One region of the Apilactobacillus intestinapis genome, then DNA from elsewhere that is predicted to be linked to it. Evidence: predicted binding sites of a transcription regulator. Region 1 holds the regulator's gene; each other region holds the start of a gene.
What was found. Region 1 encodes NrdR, which represses ribonucleotide reductase genes. Its sites were predicted from a motif close to ACACNATATATNGTGT; they were not measured.

Region 1 (3,189 bases):
TGGATTAGGTAATATTTACTGTGACGAAGTTTTATGGTTGACCAAGATTCATCCTGAAACTCAAACAAACTTAATTACTGATGAAGAAATTGAAGAATTAAGAAAGAACATTATTGCAGAAATAAAAATGGCAATTAAGGGACATGGAACTACTGTTCACTCTTATTCAAATGCATATGGAGAAGCTGGATCATTCCAAAACCATCTACATGTGTATGGTAGAAAAGGTGAACCTTGCGAACGTTGCGATACCTTATTAGAAAAGATTAAGGTGGCTCAACGAGGCACAACATTCTGTCCTAACTGTCAAAGAAAAGTGGTTGAATAATATGACAAGAGTAATTGGTTTGACCGGTGGAATTGCCACTGGAAAATCAACAGTGGCTGAGTATCTAGCAAGTGTTGGATACGAAATCATCGACGCTGATAAAATTACTCACCAGGTTCAATCAAAAGGCAGCAAAGGTCTAGAGGCTATTGCTGCCTTTTTTGGTAAAGATATTATCAAAGAAGATGGTGAGTTAAATCGACAAAAATTAGGTTCAATCGTGTTTAATAACAAATCTAAACTAATTGAATTAACCAGAATCATTGATCCATTCATTCGCAGCGAAGTGATTAGAAGAATTAATGAAACTACAAATGACGTTGTCATCTTAGATGCACCGACATTGTTTGAGAATGGTTATCACTTTATGTGTGATGATATTGTCAGTGTTGTCTGTGATTTTGATGAACAGGAAAAGCGCTTAATGGAACGTGATTCTCTATCCAAGGATGATGCAGAAGCAAGAATTAAGAGCCAATGGCCTTTAAAAATTAAGGCAGAATTGTCCACTTATGTGATTGATAGTAATGGAAGCATTATGCAAACACGCAATCAAGTGGTAAAATTGTTTAATAACATAGATTAATTGAGGTGAAACATATGCAATGTCCTCATTGCCATAAAAACTCTTCGAGAGTAGTTGACAGTCGTCCTGCCGAAAATGGCCAGGTAATCAGACGTCGACGTGAATGTGAAAATTGTAATTACAGATATACAACATTTGAAAGAATCGAACAAACACCATTATTAGTTATTAAGAACAACGGCAATCGTGAAGAATTTGATCACGAAAAGATTCTTCGCGGAATTATTCGTTCTGCCGAAAAACGTCCAGTGCCAATGGACGCAATGACATCTATCGCAGATAAGGTTGAAAACCGTATCCGTTCTTTAGGCGAAAACGAAGTATCAAGCCAACTAATTGGTGAATATGTGATGAAAGAACTAGTGAATGTCGATGAAATTGCTTATATTCGATTTGCTAGTGTTTATCGTCAATTTAAAGATATGACGGTCTTTTATAATGAATTAAAAGAGGTATTAGATAAGGACCAAAAAAATAAGAAATAGCGGGGAATTAATATGACAGATCAATGGCGAGAGGTAGATCCTCTATCCAAGTTTATATTGTTGGCAGATGATGATTTATCTGACTTACAAAGAACTTCTTTGGATGTTTTATATCAGCCAATCATTGGTGTCTTGCCATATGCTTTGATTAACAATTTTTGGCGTATGAGTCATGAAAGAAAGACACATCAAGCACATAGTCATTTTGAAACCTTGTCTTATTTGAGTGTCGATATGAAATCATTTTACGAGGCCCGCTTAAGATTAGAAGCGGCTGGTTTGATGAAGACATACATCAAGACTAGTGATAAGGGCGAAAAACAATATGTCTATCGTCTGGTTAGTCCACTATCCGTTAATGATTTCTTTATTGATGATTTACTAAGCGTTTCACTTTTACAAGTAATTGGTGAAGATAGATACGTTGACTTATACAATGAATTTATCCGACCTGGATTTGATTTGTCCGAATATAAAGACGTTTCAAGAAACTTCCTTCAAGTGTTTAATATTCGTGATAGCGAAGTTACCAACACACCAAAGGCTGTTCAACAAGTTAAAAATAGTATTAATGATAATAGTAGTCACGTTAAAGCCGGTCCAGTCATCGAAAAAAGTGATGACTTTGACTTTAATTTACTATTAGACATGCTAAACCAGTCTTACGTTAATACATCCGATGTTAAGAAGAATATCAATTTGATTAATTCAGAACATCAATTGTACGGTATCGATGAGATTGAAATGGCTAAATTGATTGAAAAGGCAACTAATGTTACCAATAACGTCTTTGATCCAAACAACTTTAAGATTTTAGTATCTAGACAATTTCAATCAAATGCGGATAACATATCACGTGAAGCCACCAATGCTGATAAATCTACCGAGGCAGATAGCAACGATTTAAACGCCCAGGAAAGACAATTGATTAAATCGGCCAGTGAATATGCACCAATCGAATTTTTAAACTATTTGAAGAATGCTAAGGGTGGTTATGTTCATAGCAATGAGGAACGCATGATTTCTGACTTGGTTTCTAGACAAATTCTAAAACCAGAAGTAATCAATATGATTGTTTATCATCTACTAATTGATCAAGAAAAGTCCGGTTTAAATAAGAACCTCTTTGAAGCAATTGCTGATAACTGGTCACAAAACAATGTTACCGATGCAAGTAAGGCAATTACTTTCATCAAGAACAGACAAAAAGAATTAAACAAACCTAGAAAACCACGTTTCAATAACAATCGTAAGATGACGGTTAAAGAAACCCTTCCTGATTGGGCAAAAGATAACGAAAAGCCAAAGGAATATGGTAAGGTTAACGAAGATAAGAAAAAAGAACTAGAAGCAAGAATTCAAAAGCTTCGTAACAGTAGAAAAGAGGGTAGAGAATGAAAAACTTAAGTGATGAATTTGCAAAGACTTTAAGCAAACCAAAATACAACGAACGTTACCAACAATCAGTCAATGCTGTTTTAAATAATGAAGACGTTAAGTCGTTTTTAAACAAGCACAAAGACGAATTGGAAGACGATGTTGTAAAACGCTCAATGTCAAAACTATATGAATTCGTGCAAGAAAATAACAAACTAAAGAACAATCAACCCACAACAATTCCTGGATATACGCCAGTATTAGTTGTTAATAAGGGATTGGTTGATATTTCATACGTTCCTACACAAGAAACTAAGGACAACATGAAGAAGGCCAAAGTGCTTAAACGAATCCACGCGGTTGCAATGCCTAAGAACATTAAAAACGTCACATTGGATCAATTTGATTTAAGT
Region 2 (3,189 bases), on a different contig from region 1:
ATGCAAATGTTCAAATGTTTCCAACCGATGCCACTACCGAAAAGCTAAACGGCATTCGTGAATTCAACTCTAACCACGGGTTTGAACAAACCAGCTTCGAAGAGTTCCTACCAGCCCACCTACCATTGTTCGAAGAACACAATCATCTTTCATTAATGCTAGGCGAAGGATATACCCTAATCGACATGGGAGCGGAAATTTATGACGTTTGTGGTCTAAACATCGAACCTCAATTGACGTTTACATTCTACAAACTAATTAATAATGAAACAAACTGCTACTCATACCTATTATTAGCCGGTAAGAGTCCATTGGAATTAAAGGATCGACAACTAAGCGCAGACGAAAAATTTGAATACGACACCCGTATTTTTGACGTCTACAAGAATAAGATTTTCTTTGATTCAGACAATATGATTAAGTTCTCTCTTGCACTAGCCAAGGACTATTTCAATGATGATATTACATTGGATAACATCAAAAACAAGTCCATCAACGGTGTTAAGGATGAAACATTTAACCAATTACTAGAAATTCATGATGACTTCAACATTAACGATTCACGTGTTCGAATCATCATCGATACAGATATCAAAGCATAATAAAAAAGCTACCAATAATTGGTAGCTTTTTTTGTGATTATTAAGCGTCAGCTTCCACTTTTTCAGCGTAAGCTTGTTCTTCCTTCATTAAACGTTTCTTTTCGCGTTCGTTGAACCATGGAGAAACAGTGAAGGCTAGGATATCGTTAGCAACGTAAATTGCTGAGTTAACAAACATCGCAAGAGTTGCTGATCCTTCTCTGAATGTGATGAACCATAGAACGACTTGGGCTAGACCTGAAGCTAACCACCAGAAGTATTGGTTGTTGTAACGTAGGAAACAGATGATTCCGGCAGTTAAACAAACAGCAAAACTAAAGGCATCGTAGAATGGACGTGGTTCGTTAGTAAGTGCTTTGATTGCGAAACCAGAAATTAGGTAAACGGCTAGAGTGAAGATAATTGAAATTGCCCAACTCTTAGCAGTGAACTTTCTAATCTTTGAAACCATGTTCACGTTCCAGTCTGTACTTAATAGCACTGGAATGTCTAATGTAATAACGTATGCTAATTGTTCACCGATACTTAAGTAGTTCTTTGCTGAGAAACCAACAATGATGAAACAAATTGCTGATAGAATTCCCAACACCCCGTTAACTGACTTAGCAGCGTTAATTGCAAGGACACATAGTACCCCTAAGGTAGTACCGATGAAAGTTAAAATTGAAAGCCATGTAATTGGTGCATTTACCAATGTCATAACTTGAGCACCTAAACTAAAGAAGAATAAGTAGTAATTTTGTTGTGGCCAACCCTTTAGTTGGTGGGCCAAAAATTTAAAATAAGCTGACACAATGAAAAACCCCTATCTCTATATTTGGAACCTAAAATATGTATGCATACAATATATAGTGTTCTTTCTTAAAAACAACACTATATATACTACCATGCTCAATATTTTTTGCAAGGGTCTCAAAAGTCGAGATAGGGGTCAAATTACCGAAATTACAGTAATAATTAAATATTAAATTTTTTATTTTTATTTTTGAAACTATCTGTGGTTATTTTGCGTCAATTACGACAGAACCAGCTAGTGTGCTGATCAACATAAACACAATAATTCCGACCGCGGAATCGTCAAATAGTTTTACTGACAGAATCACTGAAATTAATAGCACCAAAAAGAAGATGATTGATTCTAACAATTGGTTACTTGATTGCTTTTGCACGTGGAAAAGAAAATAAACCACCCTGTTAGCCCTGTTAAACAAGACTACCAAGAAGTATACCAATAGTAATAACAATCCAGTCAGAAACCAGTTAAATTTAAGCAATTCTGACACCAAAACTACGATGGATAACGGCATCCATAAGACAAGTAGTTCAGCGATAAAAAATCTTAAGTCTATATGCATGATATATTGCTACTCCTACATAATATGTATATTCTATTGTATCATTTGGATAATGTTTTCGGTAGTAAGAGCTAAGGAAAATGGCTATAATTATCGTATATTCTAATAAAAGGACTTGATATGATGGAATTTCGCATTGAACACGATTCATTAGGTGAGGTTAAAGTCCCTAAAGACGCTTTATTTGGCCCCCAAACGCAACGTAGTCTACTTAATTTTAACATTGGTCGTACCATGCCAATGGAAGTTATCTATGCACTTTTGAAGATTAAAAAAGCCGTCGCTTTTGTTAATCACAACAATAAAACACTAGATGATGAAAAGTATATCGCCATCAATGAAGCAATCGATAAATTAATTGATGGCGATTATAAGGATGCCTTCCCACTTCACGTTTATCAAACTGGTAGTGGAACTCAGACCAACATGAACGTCAATGAAGTAGTAGCAAATATGGCCAACCAACTACATCCAAACGCCCATGTTCATCCAAATGATCACGTCAATCAATCACAAAGCTCAAATGACACTTTCCCTACTGCCATGATGATGGCAGCATATCAAGCCACCAATAGTGTCATTAAAACAGTTAAAAACTTAATCGCATCATTTGATAAGAAACAAACTGAGTTTGCATCAATCATCAAGATTGGCCGTACCCACCTACAAGATGCTACCCCTATTACAGTAGGCCAAGAAATCAGTGGTTGGAAATCAACACTAGAACACGACGTTGTGACGCTAAACGCCATCAAACAATCATTACTAGAATTACCAATCGGTGGAACCGCCGTCGGTACTGGTCTAAACACCAAGCGCGGATTTGACCAAGACGTTGTTGAGACCATCAATCATAACGAAAAAACCAACTACAAAGTGGCAGAAAACAAGTTCCACGGACTAGCCGACCATTCCGAAATCACTTCGGTTCACGGTATTTTTAAGACGTTAGCATCCGATTTAATCAAGATTGGAAACGACATCCGTTTTCTTTCTTCCGGACCACGTGCTGGATACAACGAACTATCAATTCCAAGTAACGAACCGGGATCATCAATCATGCCCGGTAAGGTCAACCCCACTCAAATCGAAGCATTGACGATGGTCTCAGCGAAGGTCTTTGGAAACGACGCTACCATTACTTTTGCTAACAGCCAAGGTAACTTCGAAATGAACGTCTACAAGCCAATCATCATCGACAGCTTCTTAGAAAGTACCGAATTATTGAATGA
Region 3 (3,189 bases), on a different contig from region 1:
GTTACTTACATTATATATTCTATTCAATAATTATTCCATTATCGTTTTTACATCGTAGATAAAAAAATCTCCTAGCCAGCATTTGACTAGGAGTTTATTTGTATAAAAAACAAGAAGCACAAGCGTAGAATACTTAGTGCTGCTTCCTCTCGGATCTGACACGGTTCGTAAACACAACTTTGCTTCAAGGCCTTGCGGCAATAATTATATTAACTTATTCAGGATTATTTTTCAAGCTTATTTCTTTTTTTCTTAGCTTCTTTGCTTCTTTTGCGTGCTGCTTTGAAAAAAGACTTCATTAAATGCTTAGCATCATCAGCCAGTAATCCACCAGATACATTAACCTGATGATTCAATCGACTATCCTCTAACACATGATATAGACTTTCGGCGGCACCCGCCTTAATATCGTTAGCTCCATAGTAGACATTCTTGATTCTGGAATTGATGATTGCTCCTGCACACATTAAACATGGTTCAATCGTTACATATAAATCACAATCTTCCAATCGCCAACTATGCAAAAGACGACATGCTTCATCAATGGCCACTACTTCGGCATGATCCAAAGCATTGTTGCTTAACTCACGGAGGTTATGACCCCTACCGATAATCTCACCATCTTTAACAACGATTGCCCCAATCGGTACCTCGTTTATCATGTATGCTTTTTTCGCTTCGAATAAAGCTTCTTTCATATAGTATTCGTTTGTCTTATCCATTAAATACACTTTCCAATATATAGTAACCTTTGTTCTTCTTGATAATTTCACAATTACCAAATAATGATTGCATTAACTTCTTAGCAGATGGTGCCCCTTGTTTCTTTTGTAATACCACAGTTAGTGTTCCCTTTGATAATAAATGATCAACTGCACCAGAAATCATTCCATCAACAACATCCTTCCCTGCTCTTACAGGTGGGTTGGTAATAATTGCGGCAAACTTATCGGTAACATTTTCATAAACGTCAGAATTATGAATTTTAACATTTGAAACGTGATTTTGTTCAGCATTCTTCACGGCTAGTTCTAATGCTAGGTTATTAACGTCTACCATTTCAAACGTTCTGTCAGGATGATGCTTGGCTAAAGCAATTGCCATTGGGCCATATCCACATCCTAAATCTAGGACATTTCCGTCTGGAATTTTATCAAAATTAACACTTTCAACTAAAGTTTTTGAACCAAAATCAACAGTTCTTTTTGAGAAAACCCCGTTATCAGTGGTAAAGGTCAATGTGTTGTTTAATAAATCAAAATTCCATGTATGAAGTTCGTGTACAACATGTGGATTAGGTGTATAATAAAATTCGTTCATTTCAAATCAGATCCTCGTAAAAAATTTTTTAAATTCGCTAAGACACTGTATCTAGTAGATTAGGAACGTTTCGACCACTAAATATGGTGTTTTTTATTTGATTTTTTTCTGTTCTGGTGTAAACTTTTATATATAAATTAAAGGGAAATATCTTACATATTTCGATTGAAATGTAATACATATTTCGTCAAAAGAAAGGGAGCAATACCATGGCACAAGTAACTGTATACTCAAAGAATAATTGCATGCAATGCAAAATGACTAAGCGCTTTTTAAGCGAACACGATATTGATTTTATTGAAAGAAACATTAACGAAGAACCCGAATATGTTTCATACTTAAAATCAAAAGGATTCATGTCACTACCAGTTGTGGAAGCAGATGGTATTGACTCAATTTCCGGATTTAGACCAGATCAATTAAGCCAACTAGCTTAATTTCAAATTACGTATTATTCATTATAATATAAAATGTTGTTTTTGGCGAAACCGCTAATGGTCTCGCCTTGTTTTTTCTCAAGTTTAATTTTACTTATGAAAGAGTGGTTTAAGCATGTCGTTGAAAGATTTGAAGGACGTAACCTATTACGACCTAAATAATGAAATTAACATCCCTAAGGATGATAAGATTCAATTAAATAAAGATAAAGAAGCGCTTGAAGCCTTCATCAAAGAAAATGTTGAACCTAACCTTAAAAAGTTTGGTTCTCTAAAAGAAAAATTCGATTTTCTAATCGATAACGATTACCTTGAAGAAGAATTCATCAACAAATATGACTTTTCATTTATTGAAAAAATCTACGACTACTTGGAAAGTCAAAACTTTAAGTTCAAATCTTTTATGGCCGCATACAAATTCTATGCTCAATACGCCCTAAAGACTGATGATGGTAACTACTACCTAGAACAATTCATCGATCGTGTTGCTATCAACGCACTATACTTCGCTGATGGTGATGAAGAACTTGCTATGAACTTAGCAGATGAAATTGTTCACCAAAGATACCAACCAGCCACCCCTTCTTTCCTAAATGCCGGAAGAAAACGTCGTGGTGAATTTGTATCATGTTTCTTAATTCAACCTACTGACGATATGAACACTATTGGTAGAACTATCAACTCTGCCTTACAACTATCACGTATTGGTGGTGGTGTTGGAATTAACCTTTCTAACCTACGTGCTGCAGGTGATCCAATCAAGCATATCGAAGGTGCTGCTTCTGGTGTTGTTCCAGTTATGAAACTTCTAGAAGACAGTTTTTCATACTCAAACCAACTAGGACAAAGACAAGGTGCCGGGGCCGTTTACCTAAACGTATTCCATCCAGACATCATCTCATTCCTATCAGCTAAGAAAGAAAACGCCGATGAAAAGATTCGTGTTAAAACTCTTTCACTTGCTGTTACTGTTCCTGACAAGTTCTATGAACTTGCTCAAAACGATGATGAAATGTACCTATTCAGTCCATACGATGTTGAAAGAATTTACGGCGTTCCATTCTCATACGTTGATATCACCAAAGAATACGACAACATGGTCGCAAACGATGAAATCAAGAAGACTAAGATTAACGCTCGTGAACTAGAAACTGAAATTAGTAAATTACAACAAGAATCAGGTTACCCTTACATCATTAACATTGATACTGTTAACAAGGAAAACCCTATTGACGGTAAGATTGTTATGAGTAACCTATGTTCAGAAATCATGCAAGTACAAGAACCTTCTACTGTTGATAACGAACAACACTATGAAAAACTTGGTACTGATGTATCATGTAACTTAGGTTCAACTAATATCGTTAACTTAATGGCAAGCCCTGACTTTGGTAAGTCAGTTGACGCAATGGTTCGTGCCTTAACTTTCGTT

Region 2: a site for NrdR is predicted at 1,442-1,457, ahead of pnuC (nicotinamide riboside transporter PnuC). Genes of this name have one in related genera too.
Region 3: a site for NrdR is predicted at 1,395-1,410, ahead of ACOMA7_RS04540 (redoxin NrdH). Genes of this name have one in related genera too.

Annotation. Positions count from the first base shown of each region.
Region 1 covers NZ_JBMHFD010000001.1:353,850-357,038, reverse strand. The annotation lists gene mutM (bifunctional DNA-formamidopyrimidine glycosylase/DNA-(apurinic or apyrimidinic site) lyase) at 1-328, shown strand, start outside; gene coaE (dephospho-CoA kinase) at 330-914, shown strand; gene nrdR (transcriptional regulator NrdR) at 929-1,399, shown strand; gene ACOMA7_RS01970 (replication initiation and membrane attachment family protein) at 1,412-2,797, shown strand; gene dnaI (primosomal protein DnaI) at 2,794-3,189, shown strand, end outside.
Region 2 covers NZ_JBMHFD010000003.1:32,579-35,767, reverse strand. The annotation lists gene ACOMA7_RS03010 (tetratricopeptide repeat protein) at 1-602, shown strand, start outside; gene pnuC (nicotinamide riboside transporter PnuC) at 643-1,395, opposite strand; gene ACOMA7_RS03000 (hypothetical protein) at 1,604-1,957, opposite strand; gene ACOMA7_RS02995 (class II fumarate hydratase) at 2,078-3,189, shown strand, end outside.
Region 3 covers NZ_JBMHFD010000005.1:33,866-37,054, reverse strand. The annotation lists RNA gene ffs (signal recognition particle sRNA small type) at 101-197, opposite strand; gene tadA (tRNA adenosine(34) deaminase TadA) at 225-722, opposite strand; gene ACOMA7_RS04545 (class I SAM-dependent methyltransferase) at 715-1,320, opposite strand; gene ACOMA7_RS04540 (redoxin NrdH) at 1,530-1,757, shown strand; gene nrdE (class 1b ribonucleoside-diphosphate reductase subunit alpha) at 1,873-3,189, shown strand, end outside.